Regions from separate parts of the Streptomyces sp. NPDC020807 genome, predicted to be linked through region 4. Evidence: riboswitches for the same ligand, from Rfam matches in the RefSeq annotation. Region 4 holds a riboswitch; each other region holds the start of a gene.

Region 1 (4,531 bases), on a different contig from region 4:
CAGGGCGGTCAGCGCCCTGGCCCGCTCGGCGTCCCCCCGCGCGACCGCGTCCACGATGGCGCCGTGCTCCGCCCAGGCCTCGACGGGCTTGGCCGGCTGGTCGACCGCGTACATCCAGGCGATCTTGTGCCGCAGCTGGGTCAGCAGCGCCGTCAGGGCCGGGCTGCCGGAGGCCTGCGCGAGGGTCTCGTGGAACCAGGCCCCGAGCGCCCGCAGATCCTCGCCCTGGCCGCGCCTGGCCCGCTCCTGCCCCAGCCTGACCAGGCCCCGCAACACCTTGAGGTGCGCCTCCGTACGCCGCTGCGCGGCCCTGGCGGCGCCCAGCGGTTCGAGGAGGGCCCGCATGTCGAGGAGATCGGCCGCCTCCTGTTCGGTGGGTTCGGCGACGTGGGCGCCGGCGTGCCGCCGGGTGACGACGAAGCCCTCGGACTCCAGGGTGCGCAGGGCCTCGCGGACCGGGACACGGGAGACCCCGTAGCGGCGGGCGAGCTGCTCCTCGGTCAGCCGCCCTCCCCGCTCGAAGACGCCCGAGACGATGTCGTCCCGGATCGCCGTGCATACCGATTGCGCGGGAACGCGCATGACCGACCTCCGCTTTCTTCCGCGAGAGACCGACTCTATTGCAGCAGAGCGGAAATTCCGATGCCCCCCGAGAATTCAAAAAGCCCCGGCTCTGGACGAGCCGGGGCTTTCGTGACGCGGAACGCGCGGTACGTCAGAGGCTGACGCCGCGGGCGCGGAGGTACGTGATGGGGTTGATGTCCGAGCCGTACTCGGCGCCCGTCCGGGCCTCGAAGTGGAGGTGGGGGCCGGTCGAGTTGCCGGTCGAGCCCGAGATGCCTATCTGCTGGCCCGGCTCGACGGTCTGGCCGACGTAGACCCCGATGGACGAGAGGTGCCCGTACTGGGTGTACGTGCCGTCGTTCATCTGGATGACGATGTTGTTGCCGTACGCGCCGCCCCAGCCGGCCTCGACGACGGTGCCGGAGCCGACGGAGACGACGCTGCTGCCGTAGGCGGCGTGGAAGTCGATGCCGGAGTGGCTGCCGGAGGACCAGAGCGAGCCGCCGGTCTTGTAGCCGGTGCTCACGTACGAGCCGGCGACGGGGAGCTGGAAGGTGGCGAGGCGGCGGCGCTCGGCCTCGCGGGCGGCGCGCTCGCGCTCCTCGCGGACCTCCTTGGCGCGGGCCTCGGCCTTGCGCTTGGCCTCCGCGCGGGCCTCGGCCTCGGCCTTCGCCTTGGCGGCGGCCTCGAAGGCCTCCTGCTCCTGGGCGGCGACCTGGGCGTTGACCCGGTCCGCGAGGGAGTCCTCGGTGATCACCTGGGTGAGCCCGGTGTCCTCGGCGGAGCGGTTGTCACCGTCGGCGGCGAGCGCCGGGGAGGCGAGGGTTCCTATGACGCCGGTGGTCGCGAGCGTCGCGACGCCCGCTATACCCGCGCTGCGGCGAGCCATCCGGCTCGGACCACGATGCTTCCCGGTGGCACGGGTGAACGCCAAGGCTGTTCCTTTCCTTCCTTCTCGCCTACCGGGTTAGCTGACGGGTTCGGAGCAGGAAGGTCTCCTACGAGCCCCTCCGTCGGTGACGAAGGCGCCCGATTCACCCCAGGGACTATGGGTCCCCGGCTCCCCAGGCTCGCGCCTGACGGGGACTCGGCGATGACTGTCCGTCGCCGCGGGTGCGGCACGTGCAACTGCCGGACAGCCGCCCCGACGCTATGCGTCCCGTCTTCCCATCACCAAACAGACACGCCTGTTTGTAAGACATGCCACAGGTCATACTGTCGACTTGTTCCCAATTCAGACATAGCGGAAGGCCCCGACGAAACCATGACGTCGGGGCCTCCTCGGGCCGTGCCGGCAAGCTGGTTGTCAGCCCGTCGGATCAGCCCGTCACGACCGTGACCTCGCCGATCCCGAGCGCGCGCACCGGCTCCGCGATCTGCGCCGCGTCGCCCACCAGGACGGTGACGAGCCGGTCCACCGGGAAGGCGTTGACGACGGCGGCGGTCGCCTCGACCGTGCCCGTCTCGGCCAGCCGGGCGTACAACCGGGCCTGGTAGTCGTCCGGGAGGTGCTGCTCGACCTGGTCGGCGAGCGTCCCGGCGACCGAACCGGCCGTCTCGTACTTGAGCGGGGCCACGCCCACCAGGTTCTGCACGGCGGTCTCGCGCTCGCCGTCGGTGAGGCCCTCGGCGGCGAGGGTCCGCAGCACCTTCCACAGGTCGTCAAGTGCCGGACCGGTGTTGGGGGTGTCGACCGAACCGCTGATCGCGAGCATCGACGCGCCGCGCCCCTCGGCGTCGGAGCGCAGCACCTGCCCGAAGGCCCGCACGCCGTACGTGTAGCCCTTCTCCTCGCGCAGGACCCGGTCGAGCCGGGACGTGAGCGTGCCGCCCAGGCAGTACGTGCCGAGGACCTGAGCCGCCCAGACGCTGTCGTGACGGTCCGGACCGATCCGGCCGATCAGCAACTGGGTCTGGACCGCGCCCGGCCGGTCCACGATGACGACCCGTCCGGTGTCGTCGGCGGTGATCGACGGCATCGGCAGCGGCTCGCCCGGCTCGCCCGTCCAGGCGCCCAGCGTCTCGGCGAGGAGCTTGTCGAGGTCGACACCGGTCAGGTCGCCGACGACCACGGCGGTCGCCGTGGCGGGCCGCACGTGCGCGTCGTAGAACGCGCGGACCGCGGCGGCGTCGATCGCCTTGACGGTCTCCTCGGTGCCCTGGCGCGGCCGGGACAGCCGCGACTCCGCCGGGAACAGCTCCTTGGAGAGCTGCTTGGCCGCGCGCCGCGCCGGGTTGGCCGCCTCGTGCGGGATCTCGTCGAGCCGGTTGGCCACGAGGCGCTCGATCTCCTCCACCGGGAACGCCGGGGAGATGAGGGCCTCGGAGAGCAGCCCGAGCGCCTTGGGCAGCCGGGAGACCGGGACCTCCAGGGAGACCCGTACGCCCGGGTGGTCGGCGTGCGCGTCGAGCGTCGCGCCGCAGCGCTCCAGCTCGGCCGCGAACTCCTCGGCGCTGCGCTGGTCCGTGCCCTCCGAGAGCGCGCGGGCCATGATCGTGGCGACGCCGTCGAGACCGGCGGGCTCGGCGTCGAGCGGCGCCGGGAGGAAGATCTCCACGGCGACGACCTGCTGGCCGGGGCGGTGACTCGTCAGCACCGTCAGGCCGTTGGACAGGCTGCCGCGGTCCGGGGCCGGGAAGGCCCAGGGCTTGGCCTCGCCGGGCGTCGGCTGCGGGTGGAAGTCCATGCTCGTCAAAGACGCGGCAGTGTCGGTCACCGGTCCGCCCCCTCTTCCTCGTCGCTCTGCTCGGGTGCCACGGGCTCGTAGACGAGCACGGCGCGGTTGTCGGGACGCAGCTTGGCGGCGGCGACCTCGCGCACCTCGTCGGCCGTGATGTCGAGCACCCGGTCGACGGCGGTGAGGGCGAGCTGCGGGTCACCGAACAGGACCGCGAACCGGCACAGTTCGTCGGCGCGGCCCGCGACCGTGCCGAGGCGGTCCAGCCACTCGCGCTCCAGCTGCGCCTGCGCGCGCTCCATCTCCTCGGGCGTGGGGCCCTCGGCGGCGAAGCGGGCGAGCTCCTCGTCGACGGCCGCCTCGATCTGCGGAACCTCGACGCCGCCGGACGTCTTCACGTCCAGCCAGCCCAGCGAGGGCGCCCCCGCGAGCCGCAGCAGGCCGAAGCCCGCGGCCACCGCCGTACGGTCGCGGCGGACCAGGCGGTTGTGCAGCCGGGAGGACTCGCCGCCGCCGAGGACCGTCAGGGCCAGGTCGGCGGCGTCGCACGCGCGCGTGCCGTCGTGCGGCAGGCGGTAGGCGGCCATCAGCGCGCGGGCCGGGACCTCCTCCTCGACGACCTCGCGCAGCTGCTCGCCGATGGTCTCGGGCAGCTCGCCGGAGCGCGGCTCGGGCTTGCCGTCGTGACCGGGGATCGAGCCGAAGTACTTCTCGACCCAGGCGAGGGTCTGCTCCGGGTCGATGTCGCCGACCACGGACAGCACCGCGTTGTTCGGCGCGTAGTACGTACGGAAGAAGTTCCGCGCGTCCTCGAGGGTGGCCGCGTCCAGGTCGGCCATGGAGCCGATCGGCGTGTGGTGGTACGGGTGGCCGTCGGGGTACGCGAGGGCCGTGAGGCGCTCGAAGGCCGTGCCGTACGGCACGTTGTCGTAGCGCTGGCGGCGCTCGTTCTTGACGACGTCCCGCTGGTTCTCCATCGACTCGTCGTCCAGGGCCGCGAGCAGCGAGCCCATGCGGTCGGCCTCCAGCCAGAGCGCGAGCTCCAGCTGGTGCGCGGGCATGGTCTCGAAGTAGTTGGTGCGCTCGAAGCTCGTCGTGCCGTTGAGCGAGCCGCCCGCGCCCTGCACCAGCTCGAAGTGGCCGTTGCCGTGGACCTGCTTCGAGCCCTGGAACATCAGGTGCTCGAAGAGGTGGGCGAGGCCCGTACGACCGGCGACCTCGTGGCGCGAGCCGACGTCGTACCAGAGGCAGACCGCGGCGACCGGGGTCAGGTGGTCCTCGGACAGCAC
Region 2 (4,531 bases), on a different contig from region 4:
GGTGGCCCGGTCGGTGAAGAAGATGCGGGGCTATCTCGCGGAGCTGATCCACCGCAAGCGCGAGGAGCCCGGCGACGACCTGATCTCGGGGCTCATCAAGGCCTCCGACCACGGCGAGCACCTCACGGAGAACGAGGCCGCCGCCATGGCCTTCATCATCCTGTTCGCCGGTTTCGAGACGACCGTCAACCTCATCGGCAACGGCGTCTACCAGCTGCTGCGCCGGCCCGAGGAGCGCGAGCGGCTCCAGGGCTCGCTGGCGGCGGGGGAGACGGGGCTCCTGGAGACGGGCGTCGAGGAGCTGCTGCGGTTCGACGGTCCGGTGGAGATGGCGACCTGGCGGTACGCGACGCGGGCGCTGACCATCGGCGGGCAGGAGATCCCGGCGGGCGATCCGGTGCTCGTCGTCCTGGCCGCCGCGAACCGGGACCCGGAGCGCTTCGCCGACCCGGACGTCCTCGACCTCTCGCGGCGGGACAGCCAGCACCTGGGGTACGGGCACGGGATCCACTACTGCCTGGGTGCGCCGCTCGCCCGGCTGGAGGGGCAGACCGCGCTCGCGACGCTGCTGACTCGCCTGCCGGACCTGCGACTTGCCGCCGATCCGGACGAACTGCGCTGGCGCGGCGGGCTCATCATGAGGGGGTTGCGCACGCTTCCGGTGGAATTCTCCCCTTCCGGGCGCGTTCAGTGAGTTGACGATCCGTCAGAACTGTGATCTTCGCGTGATCGGGGCTCCATCGACTTGTGACGGGCGTTCGAATGCCGCTACGTTTCCCGGCAGTCTCAGCCGTCACGCGAAAGGCCTCCCTATGCGCTCCGGGAACGGACGACACCGTCGCCCCCGTCAGGCCCCCGCCCTCGTCGTCGCCGCGGGGGTGACCGGGTCCGCCATGGCGCTGCCGCTGCTCGCCACCGGATCCGCCTCCGCCGCCGACGCCGCCACCTGGGACCGGGTCGCCGAGTGCGAGTCCGGCAGCCAGTGGAGCGCGAACTTCGGCAACGGGATGTACGGCGGCCTCCAGTTCACCCAGGACAGCTGGGAGCGGAACGGCGGCCTCGCGTACGCGCCCAGCCCCGACCTCGCCAGCCGCGCCCAGCAGATCGCGGTGGCCGACAAGGCGTTCGCCGCCGGCGGCACGGACTGGGCGACCTGCGCGCCGATCGCGGGCCTCAGGAACGACGGCAAGGCCACCGGAGTCGACCCGGGCCCGGCCACGCCCTCGGCGACGTCCACGGGGCCCGTCGCGGAGTCGAACCGGACCTCCGAGGTGCCGTCGGCGTCCGCGGCGACACCTTCTGACGCCTCCTCCGCCTCCTCCGCCGACGGTTCCGCCGGTACGTCCGCGGGTACGCCGTCGGGCGCCCCCTCCGAGGACGCGAAGGCCCCGGAGCGCTCGGTCGCCCCCGCCGCCCCCGTGACGCCCGCCACCCCGGCGACGCCCGCGACCCCGGCCACGCCCGGGACGCCGAGCGCCCCCGCGACCGGCGCCACCCCGACGACGCCCGGCACGCCGACCGCTCCCGGTACGGGGAAGCCCTCGGCGCCCACCACACCCGACACGCCCACCGCCCCGGTCGCGCCCGACGCCTCGGTGACGCCCGTCGCCCCCGACGGCTCCGGCACGCCCACCACGCCCGTAACGCCCGGTACGTCCGAAACGCCCGATGCGGCGGCGGGTGACGCCTCGTCGGTCGCGCCCGGCACGGGCAAGCATCGGGGTGCCCCCGCCCCGGAGGAAACCGACAAGGCAGGTAAAACCGACATCACCGACTCCACGACTGACGCGGTGAAGGATTCGGGCACAACGGACAGTCAGGGCGCTTCGGACGCGTACACCGTGCGGCCGGGTGACAACCTGTCGGAGATTGCACAGGAGAACGAACTCCCCGGCGGCTGGAACGCCCTCTATGACGCCAACCGCGGGACGGTGGGCGCCGATCCGGACCACATCCTCCCTGGTCAGAGCCTCGATCTGACGGTCGGTTCGGAATCCAAGGCGGAGTAGTTCGCGGTCTTATGTCCGCATTTGGGTAAGTGAGACATGGGTCTCTTCGTCCCAACTGGCGTGTCACTACCGCGAACTTTGCTCCCGTCACCTCCCACCTGCGCAAACGCCCCCCGCCGGAGGGCAAGTAGGGGCGAATTCTCCGCAATGTCGCCCTTTGAGCTTCCGGCGGGCTTGTGCCTATGGTCGTAACCGCTCGCCACCGCGGGCCCCGTCGACCGAAACGCCGAATCCTGCCGTCGGTCGAGGGAACAGTCGTCGCGCAAGCGCCGAAGGCAGGAGTGGGGGACCCAAGGTAAGTGCCGGTCCCGGCCGTTGAGAGACGGCCGAGAACGGCTTGGGGTGAAGCCGCGTGCAAGGACACGCGGCCGGGCAACTTTCCGGCCCGAACCCGACAGCTCACCTCACAGGCGTCGGTGAGGAGATTCCCCATGCTGTTTTCCGCCAAGGGCAAGCACCGTCGTCCCTCCAAGGCCACCCAGGTCGCCGCTCTCGTCGGCGTGACCGGCGTCGCCGTCGCCGCCCCGCTGATGACCGCGGGCACCGCCTCGGCCGCCACCGCCTCCGAGTGGGACCGCGTCGCCCAGTGCGAGTCGACCGGCAACTGGTCCATCAACACGGGCAACGGCTACTACGGCGGCCTGCAGTTCTCGGCGTCCACCTGGGCCGCGTACGGCGGCACCGCCTACGCCCCGACCGCCGACCAGGCGTCGAAGTCCCAGCAGATCGCCGTCGCCGAGAAGGTCCTGGCGAGCCAGGGCAAGGGCGCGTGGCCGAGCTGTGGCGTGGGCCTCTCCGGCGCCTCGTACTCCGGCGGCTCGGACTCCGGCTCCTCGTCGAGCAGCTCCTCGTCGAGCAGCTCCTCCTCGAACTCGGGCTCCTCCTCGTACTCGAAGAAGAGCTCCTCTTCCTCCAGCAGCTCGAACGGCTACACCCAGCAGCGCAAGGCCGAGCAGCCGACCACCCGCAGCGAGCAGCGCCAGGCCCCCAAGCAGTCGACGCAGCAGTACGCCGCGCCGAAGGCCGCCACGCAGAAGACCGTCACCACCCCGACCGGCAAGACGGTCAAGAAGGGCGACGGCGAGTACACGGTCAAGGCCGGCGACACGCTCAGCAAGATCGCCCAGGCGCAGGGCGTCACGGGCGGCTGGGCCAAGCTCTTCGACCTGAACAAGGACATCGTCGACAACGCCGACCTCATCTACGTGGGCCAGCAGCTCCACCTGAAGTGAGTCTGACGACGAACCCGCGGTGACCACCCCGCTCCGGCGCGCCTTCCCCCGTGCGCGCCGGAGCGGGGTTCTCCCCGTTTTCGGGGAGAACTTTGATTACTGTCCAGTAATTCTCGGGTCCTTCGTCCCGACATGCCCACCCTTGGGCCCTTTTTCGTCCCAGGGTGCGGGCGCACGGCTGGCCGGAGCCCCGGAGCCGGTTAGGCTCTTGTCGCAAGGCCAAGCGACCCTGCACCGACCTTGCGTCACATCCAGCGTCACATCCCAGAAGGAGATGCTCGTGCCGTCCATCGACGTCGTCGTAGCCCGGGAAATCCTGGACTCCCGAGGCAACCCCACGGTCGAGGTCGAGGTCGGCCTCGACGACGGCAGCACCGGCCGTGCTGCTGTTCCGTCCGGCGCCTCCACCGGTGCCTTCGAGGCCATCGAGCTCCGCGACGGTGACCCGAACCGTTACCTGGGCAAGGGTGTCGAGAAGGCCGTCCTCGCCGTCATCGAGCAGATCGGCCCGGAGCTCGTCGGCTACGACGCCACCGAGCAGCGCCTGATCGACCAGGCCATGTTCGACCTCGACGCCACCGAGAACAAGGGCTCGCTCGGCGCGAACGCCATCCTCGGCGTCTCGCTCGCCGTCGCGCACGCCGCCTCCGAGGCGTCCGACCTCCCGCTCTTCCGCTACCTGGGCGGCCCGAACGCGCACCTGCTGCCCGTTCCGATGATGAACATCCTCAACGGTGGGTCGCACGCCGACTCCAACGTCGACATCCAGGAGTTCATGATCGCCCCGATCGGCGCGGAGTCCTTCTCCGAGGCCCTTCGCTGGGGTGCGGAGATCTACCACACGCTCAAGAGCGTGCTGAAGCGCAAGGGCCTCTCCACCGGCCTCGGCGACGAGGGCGGCTTCGCCCCGAACCTGGAGTCGAACCGCGCCGCCCTCGACCTCATCGTCGAGGCCATCAAGGAGGCCGGCTACGCCCCCGGCACCGATGTCGCGCTCGCGCTCGACGTCGCCGCGTCCGAGTTCTACAAGGACGGCAAGTACGAGTTCGAGGGCAAGTCCCGCTCGGCCGCCGAGATGACCGAGTACTACGAGGAGCTCGTCGCCGCGTACCCGATGGTCTCCATCGAGGACCCGCTGTTCGAGGACGACTGGGCGGGCTGGAAGGTCCTCACCGACAAGCTGGGCTCCAAGGTCCAGATCGTCGGCGACGACCTCTTCGTCACCAACCCGGAGCGTCTGGCCCGCGGCATCGAGGAGGGCACCGCGAACGCCCTCCTGGTCAAGGTCAA
Region 3 (4,531 bases), on a different contig from region 4:
CTCGCCGGGTACGAGGAGCGGTTCGGCTCCTCGCCGTTCGCCGACTTCGGGCCGGAGCTCGCGCGCTTCGAGGAGTACGGCTGGCTCGACGCGGACGCGCCGGCCGGGCTGCTGCGGCTGTCGCCGGAGGGTCTGGCGTACTCCGACGGGCTCGGCCCCGAGCTCTTCTCCCCCGTCGTGCGGGCCGCGATGGCCGCGTACGAGCTGAAGTAGGCGGTCGTCGTGGATCTCACCGTGCTCTACCGCGGGCCGCTCTCCTCCTGCGACTTCGACTGCCCGTACTGTCCCTTCGCGAAGCGCCGGGACAGCCGGGAGCAGCTGCGCGCGGACCGGGCCGCGCTGGAACGGTTCACCGGCTGGGCGGCGGCGCAGACGGAGGACCGGCTGCGGATCCTGTTCACGCCGTGGGGCGAGGGTCTGGTGCGCTCCTGGTACCGGCGCGCGCTGGTGGAGCTCTCGCGGCTCCCGCACGTCGAGCGGGTCGCGATCCAGACCAATCTGAGCTGCCGTACGGAGTGGCTGGCGGAGGCCGACCCGGCGAGCGTGGCGCTGTGGTGCACGTACCACCCGGGGCAGACGCCGTACGAGCGGTTCCTCGGCAAGTGCCGGGAGCTCGCGGACCGGGGCGTCCGGTTCAGCGTCGGTGTGGTCGGCCTCCCGGAGCACCGGGAGGAGGCGCGGCGCCTGCGGGCCGCGCTGCCGCCGCACGTCTACCTGTGGGTGAACGCGGCCGAGGGGCACACGTACACCGACGCGGAGGCGGCGGAGTGGACGGCCGTCGACCCGCTCTTCCCGTACAGCCGGCATCCGCACCGCTCGGCGGGGCTGCCCTGCCGCACGGGCGAGTCGGTGATCTCGGTGGACGGCGAGGGGACGGTGCGGCGCTGCCACTTCGTCAGGGCGGAGCTGGGCAACCTGTACGACGGCTCGTACCGCGCCGCCCTGCGTCCCCGCGCCTGTCCCCTCGCCGTCTGCGACTGCCACATCGGGTACGTCCACCTGGAGACGCTGCCGCTGTACGACGTGTTCGCCGGCGGGGTCCTGGAGCGGATCCCCGCCGCACCGCCCCTTACAGGGGCATGAGGTCCGGGCGCTTGGCCTCGACGTGGTCGCCGGAGCTCTCGCCGCGGAGCCGGCGGCCGATCCAGGGCACGAGGTACTCCTTGGCCCAGTGGATGTCGTCGCGCCGGACCTCCAGGGTGCCGCGCGCCGGCAGCGGCGGCCACGGCTGGTCCGGGTCGGCCGGGACCTCCATGCCGAGGACCTGGGCGGCGCGGAGCGCGACCCGGGTGTGGCCGTCGGCCGAGAGGTGGAGCCGGTCGTCGTCCCAGGCCCGCCGGTCCTGCACGGACTTGAGGGACCACAGGTCGAGGACCGGGCAGTCGTACCGGTCGGCGATGGACCGCACGTGCGCGGTGTACGTGGCGATCTTCCCCCGCAGGTGCTTGAGCACGGGGACGTCACGGGTGTCGAAGCCGGTGGTCACCATGACCGTGCCGACGGCGGAGGTGAGGTCCGCTACGGCGCGCTCGAAGCGCTCGGCCACGTCGTCGGGGTCCGTGCCGGGGCGGATGATGTCGTTGCCGCCGGCGCAGAAGGTCACCAGGTCGGGGGCGAGTTCCTTCGCCCTCGGGACCTGTTCCGCCACGATCTGGTCGAGCAGGCGTCCCCGTACGGCCAGGTTGGCGTAGCGGAAGGTGTCGTGCTCCGGCAGCTGGTCGGCGAGCAGGACCGCGAAGCGGTCCGCCCAGCCGACGAAGGTCCCGTCGGGCCCGGGGTCTCCGACGCCCTCGGTGAAACTGTCGCCGATCGCCGCGTACGACCCGATGGCGTTCTTGTCTTCTGATCTCGAATCGTCTGCCACGGGTGCACATCCTTCCCTTTCGAATGTGACCTACGCGACCGTAGGGAGGGGTTGACGAGCAGTGACATATGCCACCGATAAAGAATTCCCCAAGACGGAATACGGCGACGGCCCGGCACACAGGTGCCGGGCCGTCGTCGTGGTGCGCGCGGGGGGGGCGTGCGTCAGCGCGTGCGTCAGATGGAGACGCCGTGGCCGCGCAGGTACGCGAGCGGGTCGATGTCCGAGCCGTAGCTCGGCGAGGTGCGGATCTCGAAGTGCAGGTGCGGGCCGGTGGAGTTGCCGGTCGAGCCGGAGAGGCCGATCTGCTGGCCGCCGCCGACCTGCTGGCCGGCGGAGACGGAGAGGGACGAGAGGTGCGCGTACTGCGAGTAGTTGCCGTCGGCGTGCTGGATGACGACCTCGTTGCCGTAGGCGCCGCTCCAGCCGGCGGAGACGACCGTGCCGGCGCCGACGGCGCGGACGGTGGTGCCGGAGGAGGCGATGAAGTCGGCACCGGTGTGGTAGCCGGAGGACCACATGGAGCCGGAGGCGCGGTACGGGGTGGAGACGCCGTTGCCGACGGGGGCGACCCAGCCGGACGAGGTGGCGGCCACGGAGGTGCGCTCGGTGCTGCGGGAGGCGCGCTGGGTGTCGCCGTTCTTCGAGGAGGAAGAGGAGGAGGGCGACGAGGCGGCGGAGGAGGACGAGGAAGAGGAGGCCGAGGACGACTTCTTCTTGGTCTGCGCCTTCTGGGAGTGCGCCTTCACGGTGCTCTTCGGGGCGGCCTTCACGGTGCCGGCCGGGGTGCTCTTCGCACCGAGGGTCAGCTTCATGCCGGGCATGATCAGCGAGGGGTCCTCACCGACGACCTGGCGGTTGTCCTCGTAGAGCTTCTCCCAGCCACCGGCGACGTTCTGCTCGTCGGCGATCTTCGAGAGGTAGTCGCCGCTGACGACGGAGTACGTCTTCGGGGCGGCCTTCACGGCGGCGACCGGGGTCGCCTTCAGCGCGGCGGGGGCCTTCGCCTGGGCGGCGACGGTCACGGCCTGGGCGGGAACGGCGGCCGGGGCGGCCTGCTCGGCGGCGTAGGCCCCGGTGGCGCCGAAGATCGGCAGGGCGACGACGGCGCCGCCCGTACCGGCGGCGACGAGGCCGCGGGTCAGGGGGCTGAACTTGGGACGGCGGTGCTTACCCTTCGCGGGCATGGCGAATTCCTCTCCGGCGCCTACGAGGTGAGCTGTCGGGTTCGGACTGGAGATGCCCGGCCGCGTGTCACGCGGCTTCACCCCAAGCCGTCCTGCGTCGCGGGACCGGCGTCATTCCTGGGTCCCCCGCTCCTGCCGTGCATGGGATGAGTGCGGATTCCGGGCGGTGGCAGGATTAGGCGGTCCGACCGGATTGATGGCGACGCTAGACGAGCGGGGTCGGAGCAAACAAGCCGCACTTTTCCCTTCCCAAGATCGGCGGCTATTTCCCGGCCGAATTTCGATCACCCTGCGTGGATGACGGTCCCTCGATTTCCTTTTCGTGCACGGGAATTGCTCCGGGCCTCCGACCACGATCCGTCACCTCTATGACCCTGCTCACGAGCGGCCTCTCATCTCACCTTCAAGCGGGGCGCGTTGTGGCCTAGGCCTCATAACGGACAGATCGCCCATTTCCACCAGATGGGGTGCGCCGACACGTCGTCACCTGGATGATTGCGCCAGGAACCGATCTCGCGTGCCCGGCACCCGAACACCGACCACCAGGAGCATCCGTGACGCAGCAGCTGCCGCAGGTCCCGCCCATCGACGCGAACGAGCCCGAGCTCGCGGAGGTCCGCAACTTCCGGGACGTGGGCGGCCTGCCGACGACGGACGGGCGGGCGGTCCGTCCCGGGCGCCTCTTCCGCAGCGGCCACCTCGCCCACGCGACCGAGGAGGACGCGGCCTTCCTCGCCTCGCTGAACCTCCACACCGTCTTCGACTTCCGCAACACCGCGGACCGCCAGATCGAGGGCGCGGACGTCGAGCTCCCCGGCGTGCGGAACGTGAACATACCGCTGAGCGACCCGGCCGACGGCAAGGAGTTCTGGAAGATGGTCCGCGACGGCGACGTCGTGCAGCTGCGGGAGATCCTGGGCGACGGCAAGGCGGCGGCCCGTATGTCCGATTCGTACCGGACGATGCTGGTCGAGCGGACCGCCGAGCACAGCCGGCTCCTGCACGCCCTGGCGGAGGACAGCGTCCCGGCCCTCATGCACTGCGCGGCCGGCAAGGACCGCGCGGGCCTCTCCATCGCGGTCACCCTGCTCGCGGTCGGCGTCGAGCGGGAGGCCATCGAGGCCGACTACGTGAAGTCGAACGCCCCGCACCGCCGCTACAAGGTGCGCCGCAGCTCCACCTCGGCGGACGCCATGTCGCCCGAGGTGATGGAGCTGCTCAGCCCGCTCTTCGACGCGCGGGTGGAGTACCTGCGGGCCGCCCTGGAATCGGTCGAGGCGGCCTGGGGTTCGGTGGAGGCGTACCTCACGGAGGGCCTGAAGCTCTCCCCCGAGACGCGCGAACGCCTCCGCGAGCGTCTGCTCACGGAGGCGTAGGACACCCCGCTCCCGGCGACCCCTACCGGTCGCGGCCCCTCACCCGCCGCGGCCCCTCACCGGCTGCGGCCCCTCACTGGCTGCGGCCCCTCACTGGCCGGCGC
Region 4 (4,531 bases):
ATCGCCGCCGCCATCCGCGCCGACGTGCTCGCGGGCACGCTCCCCCAGGTGTCCTGGGTGGTCGCCAACGAGGCCTTCTCCGAGCACCCGTACGCGCCTCCCGGCGACGGCGCCCACTTCGTCGACCTCGTCTACCGCGCCCTCGCCGCGAACCCCGAGGTCTTCGACTCCTCGGTCCTCTTCCTCAACTACGACGAGAACGACGGCTTCTTCGACCACGTGCCGCCGCCGGTCGCCCCGCCCGGAACACCGGGCGAGTACCTCGACGGCGTACCGATCGGCCTCGGCTTCCGCGTCCCCATGCTCGTCCTGTCGCCGTGGACGCGGGGCGGCTGGGTCAGCTCCGAGGTCTTCGACCACACGTCCGTCCTGCGCTTCCTGGAGACGTGGACGGCGGCCCTCGGCACCCCTGCCACCTGCCCCCACATCAGCGCGTGGCGGCGGAAGGTGACCGGGGACCTGACGGGAGTCTTCGACTTCGCGCACCCGGTGTACGGGGTTCCCGCCGGCCTGCCGTCGACGGCGAAGGTCATCGGACAGGCCACCTGCGGCCCGCTCCCGAACCCCGTCCCGCAGAACAACGCCCTGCCCGCGCAGGAGCCCGGCACCCGTCCGGCGCGCGCGATCCCCTACCAGGTCAACGGCAACCTCGACCGGTTCGAGTTCGGCGCCGCCGGCAAGATCCTGGCCTGGTTCTCGATGACGAACCAGGGTGCGGAGGCCAAGCGGCCGGCGCACTTCTCGATCCACCCGCACCAGTACCGGGACACGGCCGCGTGGCAGTACACGGTCGACGCCGGCGGCACGGCCTCCGACTACTTCAACATCGGACTCGGGTCCGGCTCCGGGAAGTACGACATCTCGATGATGGGCCCCAACCGCTTCCTGCGCCGCTTCATCGGCGACGCGTCGAAGGCGGGCAAGGCCGTCGAGGTCGCGGCCCGGTTCGCGCCCGAGGCCGGGACCGGCAGGACGGCCCTGTGGTTCAGGATGACCAACGCCTCGGCCGGGCCCGTCACCTTCACGATCCGCTCCAACGCCTACCGCTCGGACGGGCCGTGGACGTACACGGTGGCCGCGAACTCCTCCCGCGAGGACTTCTTCAACGCGGTCGCGTACAACGACGGCTGGTACGACTTCACGGTCTTCGCCGACATCGACGGCACCTGGTCACGCCGGTACACCGGGCACATCGAGACGGGCGCGCCGAGCGTCACCGGCTGAACCCCCTTCAACGGCCCGCTTCGGCGGCGCGCCGGACGGTGGCGTCGAGGAGGGCCACCGCGTCCTCGGCCGTGCGGCCGGGGGCGCGGTTCCACGGTCCGATGAGGTCGTTCCAGCCGCGCGACCTGAGCTCCGTCATCACCCAGGCCGCCGCCTCGTTCATCGTGTCGGCGCTGCCGTGACCGAGGCGGTGCGCGGCGAGGAGGGCCCCGCAGACGCAACGGGCTCCGCGCCGGTCGCGCAGCTTGTACGGGGCGTTCTGCCACCCCCATTCGGTGAGCACGAGCCGGGCGTAGCCGAGGTGGACCGAGGGGAGGAGGTCGCCGCGGCCGACGCGTCGCCAGGCGTGCAGCCGGTCCGGCAGGACGGCGCCGAGGCGGCCGGGGAGGCGGCGGTCGGCGGGGAGGGCGGGCGGCAGGGAGTCGAGGGCCTGGGCCACGAGCCGGTCGACCGGGACGGAGAGCAGGCTCCGCCAGTCCTTCCCGGGAGCGACCGCCCCGACGACCGCCCCGGCCTCCGGCGCGACGTCCGGTCCGACGTCCGTCCAGTCGGCCGCGATCCGCCGCCAGGCGGCGGACTCGTACAGCGCGGCGGCCTCGCGGTCGACGAGGTCGGGGCTCGGCGGGGCGGTCACGGGCGGCATTCGGCACTCCTCGGTCGGGTAGCACCATCTTTGATGAGGAATGCCCGGTTTGCGACTTTTACCCGTGCGTTCGGGGGCGACTCGGGGCGGCTCGCGCATATTCGGCATATTCGGACATTGAACGCCGCGTGACGTGATTCACGTTTCGGAATGCGCGAGGGTGATCGACTTCTCGGCAGGCCATGGGACACACGGCAGTTCCGCACCGCCGGCGGCCGGTCGATCTTGAATTCCGTGAATTCCACGTCCCCTTTCGCACTCCACCGACCATCCCCCTCTTGTTGTCCCGCGCATTCCTGGCCTACGGTCACCCCCATTCGAGCGGATCGCCTAATCCTGCCACCGCTCGAAATACCTCCCTTTCACCCGACGGCAGGAGCGGGGGACCCACGAATACGCCGGACCGGATTCCCGGGACGGCTCGGGGTGCAGCCGCGTGCGCGCGGCCGGACACCTCCCGTCCGAACCCGACAGCTCACCTCGCAGGCGCCGGAGAGGAACCCGACATGCCTGCTCACGGTAAGCACCGCCGCCCCCGACGCCGTCCCGTCTCCCAGGGCATCGCCCTGGTCGGCACGGGTGGGGTCGCCCTCGCGCTCCCGCTGATCGCCCCGGCCTCGGCCGGTGCCGCACCCGCCTCCGGAGCCCCGGCGATCGCCGCCCCCGCGGCCGCTCCCGCCGCCTCCCCCGCCGCCGCGGCGCCGGTCGCGCTCTCGGCCCCGACCGCCGCCACGGCCGCCCGCACGTACACCGTCGTCAGCGGCGACTCCCTTTCCCTGATCGCACAGAAGAAGGGAATCCAGGGCGGCTGGAAGAGCCTTTACCGGGCCAACAGGGCCGCCGTGGGTGACAATCCGTCACTCATTCACCCCGGCCTCGAACTGACACTTCGTCGGAATTCCGCGAAGCCCGTTTCCGCCCCGGCGAAGAAGAGCTCCACGACGGACCGCGCCAGCCGCTCCGAGCGCCGCGCGGCCCCCGCCCAGGCGGCTCCTGCCCAGGCGGCTCCTGCCCAGGCCCCCGCCCGGGCCGCCGCTCCGGTGCAGGCCGCCCCCGCGCGGGCCGTGCAGGCCGCCCCCGCCGCCACCCAGTACGCCGACAACCTCGACGGATGGATCCGCGAGTCCCTCGACATCATGGCCCGCAACGGCATCCCGGGCTCGTACGACGGCATCCTCCGCAACATCATGCGCGAGTCCTCCGGCAACCCGCAGGCCATCAACCTGTGGGACTCCAACGCCGCCGCCGGCACGCCCTCGAAGGGCCTGCTCCAGGTGATCCAGCCGACCTTCGACGCCTACCACGTGCCCGGCACGTCGACCGACCTCTTCGACCCGGTCGCCAACATCACCGCCGCCTCCAACTACGCCGCCGACCGCTACGGCTCGATCGACAACGTCAACGGCGCCTACTGACGCCGGAAGCACCCGGTGAACCAGGAGGTGGCGAGCTCCGCCACCTCCTCCAGGGCACCGGGTTCCGCGAAGAGGTGCGTGGCGCCCTCGACGACCGCCAGCCGGTTCTCGCAGCGCAGCAGCGCCTGCGCCCGCCGGTTCAGGTCCAGGACGAGCGCGTCCCGGCCGCCCACCACGAGGAGGGTCGGGGCGCGCACCCGTGCCAGCCGTTCCCCGGCGAGGTCGGGCCTGCCTCCTCGTGACACCACGGCGTCGATCCCCGCGCCGGCGTCCGCCGCCGCCCACAGCGCCGCCGCCGCGCCCGTACTCGCGCCGAAGTACCCGAGCGGCAGCCCGGCGCACTCCGGCCGTCCGGCCAGCCACTCCGTGGCGCCCGCGAGACGGCCGGCGAGCAGCGGGGTGTCGAAGACCCGCGCCCGGTCCGCCGCCTCCTGCTCCGTCAGCAGGTCGAACAGCAGAGTGCCGAGTCCGGCCTTGCCGAGGGCGGCGGCGACCGACCGGTTGCGGGGACTGTGCCGACCACTGCCGCTCCCGTGGGCGAAGAGCACGACACCGAGCGCGTCGTCGGGCAGGGCGAGCCGCCCGGCGAGGGTGGCGCCCGCCGTCGGGATCCGGACCTCGGTGTCCCGCACGACGGGTCCGTGCGCGGCGCGGCTCCGGGCGAGGCAGTCGAGGACCTCGTCGTCCCGGGTCTGGGAGAAGTCCCGGTAGAACTGCCCGATCGCCTGGAAGAAGACCGGCTCGCTCACGCTCACGGTCTCGTCCGCCTCGCCTCCGACGCGCGCGTGCCAGCCGCGCGGCGCGACCGGGACGGCGAGGACGATCCGCGCGGCGCCCCTGGCACGGACCACCCGGCAGGCGGCGAGCGCGGTGGCGCCCGTCGCGAGCCCGTCGTCGACCACGACCACCGTCCTGCCCTCCAGGGGCACGGGCGGCCGGTCGCCCCGGTAGCGACGGGTCCGCGCGTCGAGCTCGGCGAGCTCGCGCTCCTCCACCGCGGCGAGATCCTGGTCGTCGACACCCGTCTCGCGCAGGATCTGATCGTTGAGAACCCGCACCCCGCCCTCCCCGAGCGCGCCCATCGCCAGCTCGGGCTGGTACGGCACCCCGAGTTTCCGTACGAGGCAGATGTCGAGCGGCGCACCGAGGGCCTCCGCGACCGGCGCGGCGACCGGCACTCCTCCGCGCGGCAGACCGAGGACGACGACGTCCTGACCCCTGAGGTGGCCGAGGCGTTCGGCGAGCCTTC

The links. Region 4 has a riboswitch for cyclic di-AMP ahead of AB0G79_RS10960 (LysM peptidoglycan-binding domain-containing protein). Riboswitches for the same ligand answer to the same signal wherever they lie in the genome.
Region 1: linked by a shared signal. The riboswitch ahead of AB0G79_RS23805 (M23 family metallopeptidase) and the one ahead of AB0G79_RS10960 (LysM peptidoglycan-binding domain-containing protein) in region 4 are both predicted to bind cyclic di-AMP.
Region 2: linked by a shared signal. The riboswitch ahead of AB0G79_RS23390 (transglycosylase family protein) and the one ahead of AB0G79_RS10960 (LysM peptidoglycan-binding domain-containing protein) in region 4 are both predicted to bind cyclic di-AMP.
Region 3: linked by a shared signal. The riboswitch ahead of AB0G79_RS15110 (LysM peptidoglycan-binding domain-containing M23 family metallopeptidase) and the one ahead of AB0G79_RS10960 (LysM peptidoglycan-binding domain-containing protein) in region 4 are both predicted to bind cyclic di-AMP.

The regions. Positions count from the first base shown of each region.
Region 1 is NZ_JBFADU010000018.1:27,549-32,079, forward strand. It holds gene AB0G79_RS23800 (GntR family transcriptional regulator) at 1-582, opposite strand, end outside; gene AB0G79_RS23805 (M23 family metallopeptidase) at 716-1,498, opposite strand; cyclic di-AMP (ydaO/yuaA leader) riboswitch at 1,506-1,667, opposite strand; gene AB0G79_RS23810 (pitrilysin family protein) at 1,884-3,251, opposite strand; gene AB0G79_RS23815 (pitrilysin family protein) at 3,278-4,531, opposite strand, start outside.
Region 2 is NZ_JBFADU010000017.1:91,293-95,823, forward strand. It holds gene AB0G79_RS23380 (cytochrome P450) at 1-694, shown strand, start outside; gene AB0G79_RS23385 (transglycosylase family protein) at 813-2,009, shown strand; cyclic di-AMP (ydaO/yuaA leader) riboswitch at 2,267-2,437, shown strand; gene AB0G79_RS23390 (transglycosylase family protein) at 2,441-3,241, shown strand; gene eno (phosphopyruvate hydratase) at 3,516-4,531, shown strand, end outside.
Region 3 is NZ_JBFADU010000008.1:54,197-58,727, forward strand. It holds gene AB0G79_RS15095 (STM4012 family radical SAM protein) at 1-213, shown strand, start outside; gene AB0G79_RS15100 (STM4011 family radical SAM protein) at 223-1,083, shown strand; gene AB0G79_RS15105 (SGNH/GDSL hydrolase family protein) at 1,070-1,864, opposite strand; gene AB0G79_RS15110 (LysM peptidoglycan-binding domain-containing M23 family metallopeptidase) at 2,041-3,051, opposite strand; cyclic di-AMP (ydaO/yuaA leader) riboswitch at 3,056-3,210, opposite strand; gene AB0G79_RS15115 (tyrosine-protein phosphatase) at 3,606-4,427, shown strand; gene AB0G79_RS15120 (DUF6126 family protein) at 4,518-4,531, opposite strand, start outside.
Region 4 is NZ_JBFADU010000005.1:181,131-185,661, forward strand. It holds gene AB0G79_RS10950 (phosphocholine-specific phospholipase C) at 1-1,224, shown strand, start outside; gene AB0G79_RS10955 (hypothetical protein) at 1,232-1,867, opposite strand; cyclic di-AMP (ydaO/yuaA leader) riboswitch at 2,185-2,369, shown strand; gene AB0G79_RS10960 (LysM peptidoglycan-binding domain-containing protein) at 2,374-3,282, shown strand; gene AB0G79_RS10965 (alpha/beta family hydrolase) at 3,276-4,531, opposite strand, start outside.